3 regions of the Rhizobium sp. BIGb0125 genome follow, and region 1 is predicted to be linked to each of the others. Evidence: predicted binding sites of a transcription regulator. Region 1 holds the regulator's gene; each other region holds the start of a gene.

Region 1 (5,372 bases):
ACGGTCCTTAGCCTTCGAACGGTCGAGGTATTCGGCCCATTCGTAGGATACGATCTCAACCTTTACGCCGATCTTTGCGAAGTCATCCTGGATAACTTCAGCAGCGCGACGTGCGTTGAGCATGTAAGGACGCGAAACCGGCATTGCCCAGACCTTCATGGAGAGGTCCTTCACGCCTGCTTCTTCAAGCATCTTCTTGGCAGCGTCGAGATCGTAAGAATCATCTTCGATCTTGTCGTTGTAAGACCACATTGTCGGTGGGATCGGGTTCTTGGCAGGCGTTGCCATGCCCTGGAACACTGCGTCAACGATAGCTGGCTTGTTGATAGCCTTGTTGAGCGCCTTGCGGACTTCGACCTTGTCGAACGGAGCCTGCGTTGTGTTGTAGGCGAGATAAGCAACGTTCAGGCCTTCCTGTTCCATAACCTGCAGGTTTGGATCAGCCTTCATGGACTGTACGTCAGCAGCGTTCGGGAACGGCATCAGGTGGCATTCGCCAGCCTTGAGCTTCTGGTAACGAACAGCAGCGTCGGTGGTGATCGCGAATACGAGATCGTCTACCTTAGGCGCGCCGCCCCAGTATTCCTTGTTAGCCTTGTAACGGATAACGGCATCCTGCTGGTAACCGACGAATGCGAACGGACCGGTGCCAACAGGCTTCTGGTTCAGCTGTTCCTTGGTGCCGTCAGCAGCGAGCTTGTCGGTGTATTCCTTCGAAACGATCGAAGCGAATGGCATCGCAAGGTTTGCCAGGAAAGGTGCTTCAGGACGGTTGAGGGTGATCTTGACCGTCATGTCGTCGACTTTTTCAACGGACTTGATCAACTCCGGGAAGCCCATGCCGGCAGCATATTCCCAGGACGTACCAGGTACATACTGGTGCCATGGGTTGTCGGTCTTGATCTGGCGCTCGATGGAGAAAACAACGTCATCGGCGTTCAGTTCACGGCTTGGCGTGAAGAAGTCTGTGGTCTGGAACTTTACGCCCGGACGCAGCTTGAAGGTGTAAACCGTGCCGTCTTCCGAAACTTCCCAGCTTTCAGCGAGACCAGCAACTGGCTTGGTTGTGCCGGGCTCGAATTCGAGCAGGCGGCTGTAAACAGTGTGCGCAGCGGCGTCAAAGGTGGTGCCGGCGGTGTAGAGGCCCGGGTCAAAACCTTCTGGAGAACCTTCGGAGCAATAAACGAAGGTTTTCGCGCTTGCTACATTGGCGAAGCATGTTGCAGACAGCAATGCTGCCGCAATGAGGCCAATTTTGGAATTCATGTATAGCTCCCACTTTTATGTTCCCGCTTGTGCCAACAGGCGGGAATGGTTGAGTCATTATCGTAATTTCAGTCTGTTCCGATGCCGGAGCCACAACACGGGAAGAGCTTCACAAGGCAGTTTCCGTTTTGCTGTTCCAGCCTCGCTGCCCCCATTGCCAAAATAACGGGCGCTTTAACCGAAAAGCTGTCTTAGCATCACGAGAGGCAAAGGCGGAAGCCCCCTTATTACGTAAAGATATGATTTATTCTGTCACAACCAGAGATTCCTGTATCGATACAGGCCAGCCTGATTTTAAGGCTCTGATATGTGACGGAATTGGTGCCACGCAAAACCAGCACCTTGGCAAATCAGACAAAACGCAGAATCCGCATAAAACAAGGGCTTAGAGGCTGTGCAAAACCATGCGCGGAAAATTTCACGTAAAAATACTATTTATTTTCAATTAGTTGAATCGCCAATCTGTATGACTGAAAACAATTTGTCATAAAAAATAAAAAAGTCCGTTGACATAGAGCGCTGCTCGCCGTACATCGCTCTCCGTCGCCCAGATGGCGGAATTGGTAGACGCGCCAGCTTCAGGTGCTGGTACTCGCAAGGGTGTGGAGGTTCGAGTCCTCTTCTGGGCACCAATTTCTTGATTTAGTTATCTAAATCAGCCTGCAAAAAAGCTCCGGTCTCCGGAGCTTTTTTGCGTTTAGGGCCTTAATTACTCCTCACAGCCTGTCCGAAAATGATAGATTTCGACCAGTTCGAGCACGCAGTTTTACTCGTCGGATTGGGCGTGTCTGAAACCGCAAGTTTTCAGGCCAATTTTGCCCCAAAGCGGGGATGCCAAGTCCTCATATCGAAGGACGGTAGCAGCGATGAGTTGCAAGCTCATGGGTAGTGAAAGCTCTCCCAAAAACAAAAAGCGCGACTATGAGCCGCGCCTTTGATGTTTTTATATGATGAAAAGCCGGATCAGGCTTCCATCGAATAACCCGCACCACGAACTGTGCGAATGACATCCTGCATATTGGAGAAGTTTAGCGCCTTGCGCAGACGTCCGACATGCACGTCGACAGTACGCTCGTCGACGTAGATATCATGCCCCCAGACACCGTCGAGCAGCTGCGAACGTGAGAACACGCGTCCCGGTGAGGACATCAGGAACTCCAGCAGGCGGAACTCGGTTGGCCCAAGGCGCACTTCACGGCTTTTACGGTGAACGCGGTGCGTTTCACGATCAAGCTCGATATCACCGCATTTCAGCACCGAAGACAGCACCTCGGGCTTCGCACGGCGCAGCATGGCTTTCACACGTGCCATCAATTCTGGCGTGGAGAACGGCTTGACGACATAGTCATCCGCTCCGGTGGCGAGACCGCGAACGCGTTCACTTTCTTCACCACGCGCCGTCAGCATGATAATCGGCAGGCGTTCTGTTTCAGGCCGCATTCTGAGGCGCCGGCACAGTTCGATGCCGGAAACACCCGGCAGCATCCAGTCCAGCAACAGAAGGTCAGGAACCCGTTCCTGCAAACGAATTTCTGCTTCGTCTCCACGGGTGATCGTGTCGACTTCGTAGCCTTCGGCTTCTAGATTGTAACGCAGCAGAACGCTCAGGGCTTCTTCATCTTCTACGACTGCGATCTTCGGCAACATGGCTGTACTCCGCTCAAGTCCGTCTATCTATTATTCGGTTACAGCACCGAGCGTGTTGGAGCTGTCGTCCTTCGGACGATCACCTTCAAGCTGGCTGCCTGTTGCCATGTAATAGATGGTTTCGGCGATATTGGTTGCGTGGTCACCGATACGTTCGATGTTCTTGGCGCAGAACAGCAAATGCGTGCAGGTGGTGATGTTGCGCGGATCTTCCATCATGTATGTCAGCAGTTCGCGGAACAGCGAGGTATACATAGCGTCGATTTCTTCATCACGCTCACGGATGGCATTGGCCTTCTCGGCAGAACGCGTTGCGTAAACATCAAGCACTTCCTTGAGCTGAACCAGTGCCAGCTCGGACAGGTGCTCCAAGCCGCGTGCCAGCTTGCGTGGTACGCCCGTGCCCTGAACAGCGATTACGCGCTTGGCAGTGTTCTTGCCAAGGTCGCCAACGCGCTCCAGGTCGCTTGCAATACGCAGGGAACCGATGATTTCGCGCAGGTCGGCCGCCATTGGCTGACGCTTGGCAATGGTCACAATTGCCTTGTCACCAATTTCGCGTTCCGCGTGGTCAAGTACGACGTCTTCTGAAATGACCTTCTGGGCCAAAGCCGCATCGGAGTTGACCAATGCGCGAACTGCATCCGCGCACATTTGTTCTGCAAGACCACCCATCTCAGAGATGCGGCGTGTCAGGAATTTCAGCTCATCGTCATAAGCAGACAAGATATGCGAATGTGTCGATGTCATTTCAAAGTCTCCGGCTTCTGCAAGGACGCGAGACGAAGCTAAATGGCTCCAAGTCGCTCCGGCACAATTCTTTCACGTTAACAGCGGGCGATTACTCCAAGATTAGCCGAAGCGTCCCATGATGTAATCCTGCGTGCGCTGGTCGTCTGGATTGGTGAACATCTTGTCAGTGTCGTTTTCTTCGACAAGATGGCCGAGGTGGAACATCGCCGTGCGCTGCGAAACGCGAGCTGCCTGCTGCATCGAGTGCGTCACGATGACGATCGTGTAGTTGGTGCGCAGTTCGTGGATCAGTTCTTCCACACGTGCCGTTGCAATCGGATCCAGAGCCGAGCAAGGCTCATCCATCAGGATGACTTCCGGGCTAACGGCAACCGCACGGGCGATGCAGAGGCGCTGCTGCTGACCACCGGAAAGACCGGTACCAGATTCATGCAGGCGATCCTTTACTTCGTTCCAGAGACCGGCTTTGTGAAGGCTGGATTCAACAATCTGGTCCATGTCCGCACGCGACTTTGCCAGGCCGTGAATACGTGGGCCGTAAGAGATGTTCTCATAGATCGTCTTCGGGAACGGGTTTGGCTTCTGGAACACCATGCCGACGCGGGCACGCAGTTCCACCACGTCGATGGCCGGATCGTAGATATCATCCGTATCGAGGGTGATCTTGCCGGTAACGCGGCAACCATCAATGGTGTCATTCATGCGGTTCAATGTGCGCAGGAATGTGGACTTACCACAACCCGATGGGCCGATCAGCGCCGTTACGGTGTTTTCGCGAACGTTGAGGTTCACGTCGAAAAGCGCACGCTTTTCACCGTAATAAACCGAAACGTCCTTGCCGATCATCTTAAGCGAAACATCATTCATTTTCTTGTCCAGCGCCTTTTCAACTGCTGCTTCCGACATCATGTTCATCTGCTTCAAGCTCCTTTTACCAGCGCCGTTCGAAACGTCGACGCAGAAGGATTGCGCCTACATTCATAACAATCAGGAACAGAAGCAATATGATGATTGCTCCCGATGTACGCTCTACGAAAGCGCGTTCTGCTTCATTTGCCCACATGTAGATCTGGACTGGCAAGGCAGTAGCAGGGTCCATTGGTGTGGTCGGGTAGTTGGCAACGAAGGCCACCATGCCGATGAGAAGCAGCGGTGCGGTTTCACCCAGAGCATGTGCAAGACCAATGATCGTGCCGGTCAGAATACCGGGCATGGCCAGAGGCAATACGTGATGGAAGATCGTCTGCATTTTCGATGCACCAAGGCCTAGGGCCGCAGCGCGGATAGATGGCGGCACTGCCTTGAGCGCCGCACGGGTAGCAATGATGATGGTTGGCAGGGTCATCAGGGTCAGCACCAGACCACCAACAATCGATGCCGAACGTGGGAAGCCCATGAAGTTGATGAACACCGACAGACCAAGCAGACCGTACACAATGGACGGAACGGCCGCGAGATTGTTGATGTTAACTTCGATGAGGTCCGTGAAGCGGTTCTTCGGAGCAAACTCTTCCAGATAGATGGAAGCGGCAACACCGATTGGCAGCGACAGCACCAGAACGATCAGCATCATGTAGAAGGAGCCGATCAGCGCAACGCCCACGCCAGAGGCTTCCGGACGGCTGGATGCGCCATTGAAGAAGATGCCGGTGTTGAAGTGCTTGGCCAACTGGCCAGCCTCAGCAAGCTGGTTCATCCAGCCAACC
Region 2 (5,372 bases), on a different contig from region 1:
TCGTGGCGTTACAAACCGCTAGGGAGACGGACGGCGTCATCCTGAGACACTTGCGAACTGCCCGCTTACGCTCACTTACGGTTTCTGCAGGTTTGAAAGCTGTTCACGAATGCCCGCCATGTCTTCACGCAATGCTGCCAGTTCCGCCAGCACCTTCATGTCGATTTTCTGGTGCAGGGCAAACACTTCCAGCTCGGCCTTCAGGTTGACCTCATAATCCTTGGCCGCTTCAAACCGGTCACGGGTCGTCTGGCGGTTTTGCGACATCATGATGATCGGTGCCTGAATGGCCGCCAGCATCGACAGGATGAGGTTGAGGAACACGAAGGGGTAGGGGTCAAAGGCATCCGAGGTCAATACGATGACGTTGATCACAGCCCAGGCAATCAGGAAGGCTAGAAATGTGAGGATGAAGCCCCATGATCCGCCCACTCGAGCGATCGAGTCGGCCAGACGTTCCCCGAAGGATGTTTCGGCTGAGAAGGCCGCATTGGTGTCCGTACTGACAAATTCCCGGTTTTTCGTGATTTCGAGAACACGCTTCTCGACATCTCCAATGTCTTTTTTGGAGCTTTTGAAACGCGAAACAATGGCTTCATGAATATGGGACACAATATCTCTCCGTCATGGGAACCTGCTGGAGGCTGACGAAGAGATAAGCGTTTGCCGGGTGTTCGTTCAACTGCTTTCGGCGGTTGTCCGTGTTTCGCCCCAGCTATCTGCATTGTTCAGCCAGTCAAAGCCGGGGAAGAAACGCGATTTGCCGTATTTCTCGCCAAACATCATGTCGTATTGCAACAGACGGTAGTCCCTGATGATGTCGGGTATCGACTGGGAGGAAATCGACCAGTCGGCAATACCGTTATCCTTGGCATCCACCAGCATGTGACGGTCCACAACCGGGTATTGCTTCTGCACACGGCCAAGCATGCCGGTGTAGAAAGGATCATCCATGCCAGCAGTTTTCAGCACGTGGTACGGCAACATGGCAGGGCTGATAGAGCCGATGTTTTTGCGTGTACCTGACTTGGACGACCACACTACCAAAGGTGTCTCATGTTCGCGCTTCATCACCTCAAGAGGTGCACGGCGTGTCGCCACCATGCCCGGCATATAGCCGCTTTCGACATAGACCTGACCCATCGGTGGCAGGTGATCGCCAAAGGTCACGATGATGGTTTCGCGGTTGCGTTTCTTGGCCCAGTCGATCAGGCGCGCAATGCTTTTGTCGGACTCGTTCACGCCCTGCGCATACGTCGCCAGCGCGTCTTCTGCACTGGGCGAAAGATTGCCCTTGCCATCAACGCGAATGGAATTGTTGGCGTAACGGTTAGCCTCATAGGGGCCATGGCCCTGCAGCGTCACCGCAAACAGGAACAGCGGGTTCTGCGCGTTATCGGCCGTGCTCATGATCTGCTCGAACAGCGCCTCGTCAGAGGCGAAGATGCCGCGCTTTTCCATGGCCGGCATGTTTTCTTCCGAGCGGAACTCTTCAAAGCCAAACGACTTATAGACCTCCTTGCGGTTCCAGAACCATTCCTGGAACGGGTGCATGGCAATGGCCGAATAACCCTCAGCGCGGAAGAAGGTCGCCAGCGATGGCACAGGGCCGCGTATATATTGCTGATAGGGAATGCTGCCATAGGGCAGGAAGGCGTTGGAAAAGCCAGTCAGCGCCTCAAATTCCACATTGGCCGTCATGCCGCCAAATTCCGGCGAAAACACATTGCCGGACTGGGTGGCGCGAATGGTCGGCATCGGGTCTGGCGTCAGCGAGACGTTGGAGAGCTTGCGCGGGTCCCACAGCGACTCGTTCATGATGACGATAACGTCAGGTCTTTTGCTGTTGTTGATGGCGAAGGCCGAACCGTCGGCATAGATATCGGCAATATTGTCAGCATTATAGGTGTCTGGTGCCGAGACATTGGCCATCGGAATGTTGAAGGTAAAGGCCATGACAAAACCGTTATGGCGATAGTTTTCCTTCTGGTCCCACATCATCGGAATAATGTTCAGGCGATCGCGGATCCAGGAATATTGCGAATATTCCATCAGGGAACCAAGACCGGCCAAAACCGGAACGGCAAGCGCCAAGCGCCACAGACGGCCGGTGAGTGGCAGCGCAGGCGACGCCTTGTAGATGAAGCGGGCTGCAAAAACGATGGCAACAATGGCAATGGCAAGACCGGCAAACACACCGACTGCCGCCAGCGGCCGTGCCTGCAACATGGCAGGCAGCAGCTGGAAAATCTGCCGGCCAAACAGCATGTCGGACGGGTAGAGCGGGTCAGAAAGGTAGAACTGCTTCTGGCTGGAAATGAGGGCCGGGATGAGCAGTGCCGGTACCGCAATGATAAACGACTGGTAGTGGCGGCCAAACAGCGCGTCGAGTGCGATCATCGCCAAAAAGACCGCAGCAACCGTGGTCATGCCGGGCCGGGCAGTCGAGGTTAAAAATGTGCCCACATCGGTCAGCGTGCCGCGGGCAATCCATTCCAGGAGAACGACCAGAAGCAGTGCGCCAAGCAGTGTATTCACCACGAAAACCGCTTCGCCCAGCAGCATCGTTATGCGCTTGATACTTCTTGTTGAAAGGGCAAAAGCAGCCCTCTCGGTTTCCTCGATCTCGGGAACCGATTTACTCAATGTCGTCACTCCGGCGGTATGGTCACAGAATCATGAAAAGATCTGTCGTCAATTTGTCATGTAACTGTCACATAAGTTTCATGAACGCGACATGAACTGTTGAAAATGCACAGTGTTTCGGGATGAAATTTACGTGACCGCGCCTGTGCTTCTCATCACTGATTGCGGAGTAAGACGCCACACGTTAAATGGTTATGTATGAGCGACTTACACACCACACCGAATACTCTTCGAATTGCTATCGGGCAGTTCAATCCAACGGTTGGCGACGTGGCGGGCAACCTCGCCAAGGCGCGTGAGGCAAGGGCAGATGCGGCCAGCCAAGGTGCTGACCTTCTGCTTCTGACCGAGCTGTTTATTTCAGGTTATCCGCCGGAAGATCTGGTTTTGAAGCCGGCGTTTCTCAATGCCTGCCTGAAGGCGGTTGAAGATCTGGCGGCAGACACCGCCGATGGCGGTCCCGGCGTCATTGTCGGTTTCCCAAGACAGGGTGAACTTGGCCGCCACAACTCGGTCGCCGTGCTGGACGGCGGCAAGATATTGATGCTGCGCGACAAGATCGACCTACCGAACTACGGCGAGTTTGACGAAAAGCGTGTATTCGTGGCCGGCGAAATGCCCGGTCCCGTCAATTTCCGTGGTGTCAGGCTAGGTATCCCAATTTGCGAAGAAATCTGGAACGATATGGGCGTGTGCGAAACGCTGGCGGAAACCGGTGCTGAATTGCTGCTGGTGCCCAACGGTTCGCCCTACTATCGCGGCAAGGTGGAAGTGCGCCATCAGGTGGCGCTACGTCAGGTTATCGAAACCAATCTGCCGCTGATTTTTGCAAACCAGCTTGGCGGGCAGGACGAACTGGTATTCGACGGCGCAAGTTTTGCGCTGAATGCCGACAAGAGCCTGGCATTCCAGATGAGCCAGTTTGAGGCGACACTTGCGGTCACGGACTGGAAGCGCACTGAGAACGGCTGGCACTGCCACAGCGGCCCGATGTCGAAAATCCCCGAGGGCGAGGAAGCGGATTACCGCGCCTGCCTGTTGGGCTTCCGCGACTACGTCAACAAGAACGGCTTCAAGAGCGTCGTGCTTGGCCTGTCCGGTGGTATCGATTCCGCCATTTGCGCAGCGATTGCGGTCGATGCGCTGGGTGAAGAGCGTGTTCGCTGCATCATGCTGCCATACCGCTATACGTCGGATGAATCGCTGAAAGACGCTGCCGATTGCGCCAAGGCGCTGGGCTGCCGTTACGACATCGTGCCGATTGTCGAGCCGGTGGAAGGTTTCCTGTCTTCGCTTGCCGAACTGTTTGAGGGCACCGAAGAGGGCATTACCGAAGAAAACCTGCAAAGCCGTACCCGTGGCACCATCCTGATGGCGGTGTCCAACAAGTTTGGCTCCATGGTGGTGACGACCGGCAACAAGTCCGAGATGTCGGTGGGTTACGCCACGCTTTATGGCGACATGAATGGCGGCTTCAACCCGATCAAGGACCTCTACAAGATGCAGGTCTACGCCATTTCGAAATGGCGTAACGAACATGTGCCGCCAACCGCGCTTGGTCCGTCCGGTGAGGTGATACCGGCGAACATCCTGTCCAAGGCGCCATCGGCCGAACTGCGTCCAAACCAGACCGACCAGGATTCACTGCCGCCATATCCGGTGCTGGATGATATCCTGGAATGCCTGGTGGAGCAGGAAATGTCGGTGGATGACATTGTGGCGCGCGGCCATGACGTCACGACCGTACATCGCATCGAGCATTTGCTTTATCTTGCGGAGTACAAGCGCCGCCAGTCTGCGCCGGGTGTGAAAATTACCAAGAAGAACTTCGGGCGTGATCGCCGTTACCCGATCACCAACCGGTTCAGAGACCGGTAGAGATAAGAACGGCGCGGCTCAAACCGCGCCGTTTTGTATGGTGGGTTGCCGTGTATGGCTGCAACACGACTCTCGTCGTCTCTATGCTTGTCACAGAGATCCAGCGGAGCGCGTCGGCGCGACACCATTCCCGTACCTAGATTACCTGACCGACATCGATGCGGTTGCCATCCGGGTCTTCAAAAACAAAGGCGCGCAGGCCGTAATCCTTGTCCTGCAGACCCTTGATGATGCGCAGGCCATGTTGTTTGCACAGCCTATGCAGGGCATCGACGTCACTCACCATCATGTGAGCAACGTTGAAGGGGGCTGCCTTGTGTGACGGCTGCAGGGTCAGATGCAGCTCGGCATTGCCCTGCTTCAGGATCATGAAACCGACGGGATTGCCGTTTTCAAAGACCTTGGTGAAGCCGAGAACACCGACATAGAAGTCATGGGCCTTTTGAATGTCCTTGACGGGAAGCATGGCGGCAATCCGGCCAATACGGATGCCTTGATCGGCGATGGAATTCATCGCAGAACCTCGAACCTGGGAGAAACGGGGCAGGGTAAACGTACGGTGCCGAAACGCTGCTGTTCTCCTTATTTGAATTTGCAGGACGGTGCCTGCGGCAATAGGATCATTATGTGAAGGTGTCGGGCGAGGCAAATAAAATGTCCGCTCAATCCTGTTGATGAGTAATCCCGGGAGGATGCGTGCGCAGTTCCATCGAAATCTACAACATCCGCACCCGTCAGATGCGTGTGGTCTGGCAGACCGAGGCGCTGTTTGAAGCGCCCAACTGGTCGCCGGATGGCCAATACCTTCTGCTTAATGCCGATGGGCTGATCTATCGCCTGTCGCTTTC
Region 3 (5,372 bases), on a different contig from region 1:
CTTTCAGGCCATGGTGCATAATGTCGTCCCGCACCTGAAAACCGGTGTGAAGCTGCTGTCGCAGTCGGTTGCCAGCCCATACGGCGAAGGCGATATCGGCACGGCACTGGGCGAAGTTCAGAAAAACCATCCTGAAACCAGCATTGGCTCCTACCCTAAATATGACGGGCAGCGATTTTCGACCGAAATCGTGGTGCGCGCTCGTGATGCGGCGGTACTGCATGCGGCAGCGCAGGCGGTTTCAGACATGCTGGAAAAGATCGGACGTGAAAAGGCTGCCGCCAGCACGTGAACCGTTAAGTGCTTTGGCGCGTTATCTTTTCACCGGACCGAAAGACGGTGAGAACTTGATCAGGATCAAGGCGACATATTTCGAGAAGGACCAGTCTCAAGACACTTGAGACGCATACCATTGAGGAGATCGTCATGAGCTACAAAACAATTCTGACCGTTCTGGACAGCACTCAAAACGCAGCAAAGGTTAGTGAATTCGCCATTGCTCTGGCGAACAGGTTCTCGTCGCATGTGATTGGCCTGCATATGGAAACCATGGCGGCTGTACCCGTCGTTGCACCCATGGAAATTCCCGATCCTGCCTCCATTCAGGCTATTCAGGATATTGCGCAAAAAGAAACAAAGGAAATTGCCCGGATTTTCGAGCAAAAACTCTCGGAAAATGGTGTGTCGCATGAGTGGCGCAGCTTCGTTTCCTCGGTTGGTTATACCTCCTCATCCGCCGTCGACAGCGCCCGTTGCACCGATATCGTGATTGCCGGACAGAGCGATTCATCCAGCCTTTCCGACAGCCGTTCCGATATTGAAAGCTTTCTGTTTGAAAGCGGCCGCCCGGTTCTTTTGGTGCCTTATATTCTCACCGAACCCAAACCGATCAAGCGGGTGCTGATTGCCTGGAACGGTTCACGCGAAGCCACGCGTGCGGCCTTTGATGCTCTGCCCTTCCTGAAGGAAGCGGAAAGCGTCGAGATCTTCACGGTTGATCCGCCAGAAACCGCGACGCAGTCACCGGCTATGGCTGGTGCAGAACTCGCAGCAACCCTTGCGCGCCACGGCGTGAAGGTGACCGTGGCCACCAAAGCGACCTCAGGCACGCTTTCGGCCCATGCGGCAATTGAAAACCGCCTTTCAGATGACAGTATCGATCTGCTGGTCATGGGTGCCTATACCCATTCGCGCTGGTGGGAAATGCTGTTTGGCGGCGTGACCCGCACGCTTCTGGATTCGATGACCGCGCTGACGCTGCTGTCGCGTTAAAGCTTCAAGTCCCCATCAGACCAAATAGAAAAAGGGCGGCAATTTTGCCGCCCTTTTCCATTGTTATCTGCCGTTTGATCAGTTGGTCTTCTGGTCAACGGTGATGCCGAGCGCGGCAGCAGACGCGCGGAAGATGTCGGTGTTATCAACGTAAACCTGGCTTGCAGCAGGAACGTGGTAACGGGCCAGACCATCATGCGGCTTTGCATTCTTGGTGAAAAAATCCGAACCATTGCCCTTGGCGAAAACCGGAACCAGTTCGCGTGTGTGGGTGTCGGAGTTCCAGCGCACCAGCGGCATGGCGCCAGCGCCCTGGTTGATGATGTCGGAATAGGCTTTGCTATCGGAATCCGGTCCCTGCAGCAGGCCATTGCCGTGGTCGGTGGTGACGATGATCATTGTTTCATCGAAAGAGCTGTTTTCTTCGATCCATTTGACGGCCGCTTCAACGGCTTCGTTGAATTCGATCTGCTCTTCAATGATGCGTGGCAGGTTGTTGGCATGGGCTGCCCAATCCACCGCGCCGCCCTCGACCATCAGGAAGAAACCGTCTTCATCCTTGGAGATTAGGTTCAGGGCTGCCTTGGTCATGGTGGCCAATTCAGGCTGGTTCTCCAGCTTGTCGCCAAAACCAACGCCGCTGCGGTTGAACTGGGTGGTCGCGTTGTTCTGAACGGTGCCGATGACCTTGGTCTTGTCACCGAGGTCAAGCGAACCGGCTGCCAGAGCTTCAAAGTCAGCCTTGGTTTCAATCAGCTTGTAGGCGGTTTCGCCAGATGTCAACTTGTCCCAGGTGTCTTTGCCGCCAACGTAACGATAGGCCTTGTCATCCTTTGGCTCGACTGCCTTGCCATTATTATCGAACAGCGGGTGGCCGGACCCCATGACAACGGTTGCGAGACCGCTTTCAACGATTTCCTTGCCAAGGGCTGCATATTCATTGCGGCTTGCATTATGGGCAAGGAACCCGGCCGGTGTTGCATGGCTCCACTGAACGCTGGTGACAACACCAAGGGCGCGACCGCTTTCAACGACATATTCGCCAATGTGCTTCAGCTTCTCGTCGTTGTTCGACCAGTTGATGGCGTTGTTGTAGGTTTTTACGCCGCTGGCCAGAGCCGTGGCAGCGGCAGCACTGTCTGTGTAATAAGCGCGGGTATAGTCATATCCGGTGAAATAACCGGGATAGTTACCAAGCGAACCTTCAAACACGCTGTCAGACTTTTCCGACTTCCAGAGTTCGGCAGGATCGAACGTCACGGTGCCTTCGGCAGATTTGGTCGGGGTGTTGGAGGTGTTGAGCGGATGCGTGGACGAGAACACCTTCACGTCGAAATCGTCATACACTTCATGCCCCAGCGCGCCGTGGCGATAATAGCTGGCGGCGTGCCATGTATTGATCCCTGCGCCATCCGAAATCAGCAGAATGACGTTCTTTGCCGGCTTATCCTGCGCAAACACAGGCGTCGTCAAAGTTGTGCCAATCACCAATGCGGCGACAAATTTGCTAAAAATACGCATTTTTTCTTCTCCTGCGGGAATTAGGAAACAGGAAAGCAGCTAGTGTAATTTTATAACAGCTGTGTGAAACGAACCAGGCGACCTGTGGAAAGCTTGATTTTTCAGCGGTGTTGCCGCTATTAGCGAAAGCCATCAACACAACACGCTCATGGTGGCTTTTCTCATGTCTTCTCTCCCCGATAAAGCTTTCCCCGTTTCATGGGATCAATTCCACAGAGATGCGCGCGCACTTGCATGGCGCCTCGCAGGTCTGAACCAGGATTTCCGCGCTATCGTCTGTATTACGCGCGGCGGTCTGGTACCTGCCGCAATCATTTCGCGCGAACTGAACATCCGTCTCATCGAGACAGTTTGCATCGCGTCTTACCATGACTACGTCAATCAGGGTGAGATGAACCTGCTGAAGGGCATTTCGCCTGAACTGACCACCGAACAGGGCAAGGGCATTCTGGTGGTGGACGATCTGACCGACACCGGCAAGACCGCTTCGGAAGTGCGCGACATGTTGCCACAAGCGCATTTTGCCTGTGTCTACGCAAAGCCATCAGGCGTGCCGATGATCGACACTTTCGTGACAGAGGTCAGCCAGGACACCTGGATCTATTTCCCATGGGACATGGGCTTCTCCTATCAGGAGCCAATTGCCAAGGGTTCGCGCGGCTGATCCGCGTCATTGCACGTCATTCTATGACATCTCAAAAGGCTGCGCTTGGCGCGGCCTTTTTTGTGTCAGCCATTCGGCTCCAGCAGCACCGGACCAACACTGTTTTCACCCAGCACGTCACCGGGGTTGCGCAAGGGACATTCATCGGTGGACAGACAGCCGCAGCCGATACAGCCGGTCAACTGGTCGCGCAGCCGTGTCAGCCGGGCAATACGGTCATCGAGGTCTGAGCGCCAATCCGCCGCCAATCGCTGCCAATCCTTCGAATTGGGTGTTCGCTCATCCGGCAATGCGCCAAGCGCGCCCTGTATTTCCTTCAGTGGAATACCGGCACGTTGCGCAACCTTGATAATGGCGATGCGGCGCAGCACATCACGCCCGTAACGCCGGTGGTTGGCACTGGTGCGCCAGCCCTTGATCAGCCCTTCAGCCTCATAAAAATGCAAGGTTGACACGGCAACACCGGCGCGTTCCGCCACCTCGCCCACACTCAAGTCCCGCATAATCGGCAATTGCCGAAGTTTTTTTGTCATCACTATTGACCTCAACCTTACTTGAGGAACTACCACACGGATTATTCAACACCAAAGGATTTTCCATGACTGACAAAACACTTTCCATCCGCGTCATTATTGGCAGTGCCCGCTCCGTGCGTTTTGCAGATGTGATGACGGCCTGGGTCAGTGAGCAACTGGCGGCAATGCCGCATATCAAGGTTGAGGTGCTGGACCCGCGTGAACTGAACCTGCCGCAAGGACATTGTATGGATGTGGAGCCGGCGAAGAAACTGCGCGAGAGCCTCAACTCTGCCGATGCCTTCATCGTCATCACACCGGAATATAATCGCAGCTACACTGGTGCGCTTAAGATACTGATCGATTCCGCCTATGAGGAATGGAACGCAAAACCCGTCGGTTTTGTTTGCTATGGTGGCATTTCCGGCGGCCTTCGCGCCGTCGAGCAGCTTCGTCCGGTGTTTTCCGAACTGCATGCGGTGACCACACGGGATGTGGTCAGCTTTGCCAATCCCTGGAAAAGCGTTGGCCCGGATGGACGGCTGGATGCCGGCACCTCTGCGACAACCGCATTCGAGACCATGATGACCAAGTTGCAATGGTGGGCCTACACGCTGAAACAGGGACGTGAGGTGACGCCTTACCGAAAGACTGCATAATGAAAGAGCACAGCCTTGCCCTGAAGGGCACCTTGTTGTTCGTGGCGACCCTGACCATCATGGCCGGCACCACGGTGGCACCTTCCCTTCCCGCCATTGAGCAGACCTTTGCCGGTACAGAGCATGTCGCGCTTTTGAGCCGCATGGTGTTGACACTGCCGGCGATATTCGTGGCGATGTCGGCACCCATTGCCGGCATTCTGGCAGACCGGTTTGGCCGTAAAAAGCTGCTGGTCATCAGCATGCTGCTGTATGGCCTCTCCGGCATGTCCGGCCTTCTGGCCGACAATCTGTTTTTCCTGTTGGTTGGCAGAGCCGTTCTCGGGTTGGCGATTGGCGGCATCATGACCGTCGGCACCACGCTGGCTGGCGATTATTTTACCGGCACCGAGCGGGAAAGCTATCTTGGCCTGCAACAGGCATTCACGCAATTTGGCGGTGTTGCCTTTGTGGTGACCGGCGGTATTCTGGCCGATATTCACTGGCGGGTGCCTTTTGCGATCTATGCCGCCTCGTTCCTTATTCTGCCGGCAGTGCTGGCATTTCTGAGCGAGCCGGCCAAAAAGACAGCACCATCAGGGGGCCCGGCAAAAGCTGTGGTGTCCGCAAACTGGTCGCAGGTGCTGTTGCTGGCACTGGCGACCTATCTGATCAATGTGCTGTTTTACACCGTGCCATCACAGCTGCCATTTTTCCTGCGGCATCTGGAGATCGACAGTGCCAGCGCTATCGGCTATGCCA

The links. Region 1 encodes PhoB, which activates phosphate uptake and scavenging genes when phosphate is short. Its sites were predicted from a motif close to TGTCATNNANCTGTCAT; they were not measured.
Region 2: M2418_RS04155 (LTA synthase family protein) is a predicted target of PhoB. The motif match lies at 2,701-2,717, and genes of this name have one in related genera.
Region 3: M2418_RS04675 (alkaline phosphatase) is a predicted target of PhoB. The motif match lies at 2,846-2,862, and genes of this name have one in related genera.

What each region holds. Positions count from the first base shown of each region.
Region 1 is NZ_JANUDV010000005.1:441,215-446,586, forward strand. It holds gene M2418_RS16470 (ABC transporter substrate-binding protein) at 1-1,266, opposite strand, end outside; tRNA gene M2418_RS16475 (tRNA-Leu) at 1,812-1,898, shown strand; gene phoB (phosphate regulon transcriptional regulator PhoB) at 2,230-2,913, opposite strand; gene phoU (phosphate signaling complex protein PhoU) at 2,944-3,663, opposite strand; gene pstB (phosphate ABC transporter ATP-binding protein PstB) at 3,766-4,581, opposite strand; gene pstA (phosphate ABC transporter permease PstA) at 4,598-5,372, opposite strand, start outside.
Region 2 is NZ_JANUDV010000002.1:18,302-23,673, reverse strand. It holds gene M2418_RS04160 (DUF1003 domain-containing protein) at 76-612, opposite strand; gene M2418_RS04155 (LTA synthase family protein) at 679-2,646, opposite strand; gene M2418_RS04150 (NAD+ synthase) at 2,845-4,524, shown strand; gene M2418_RS04145 (glyoxalase superfamily protein) at 4,661-5,038, opposite strand; gene M2418_RS04140 (TolB family protein) at 5,221-5,372, shown strand, end outside.
Region 3 is NZ_JANUDV010000002.1:128,852-134,223, forward strand. It holds gene M2418_RS04665 (competence/damage-inducible protein A) at 1-292, shown strand, start outside; gene M2418_RS04670 (universal stress protein) at 427-1,272, shown strand; gene M2418_RS04675 (alkaline phosphatase) at 1,351-2,793, opposite strand; gene gpt (xanthine phosphoribosyltransferase) at 2,957-3,457, shown strand; gene soxR (redox-sensitive transcriptional activator SoxR) at 3,523-3,990, opposite strand; gene M2418_RS04690 (NADPH-dependent FMN reductase) at 4,056-4,631, shown strand; gene M2418_RS04695 (MFS transporter) at 4,631-5,372, shown strand, end outside.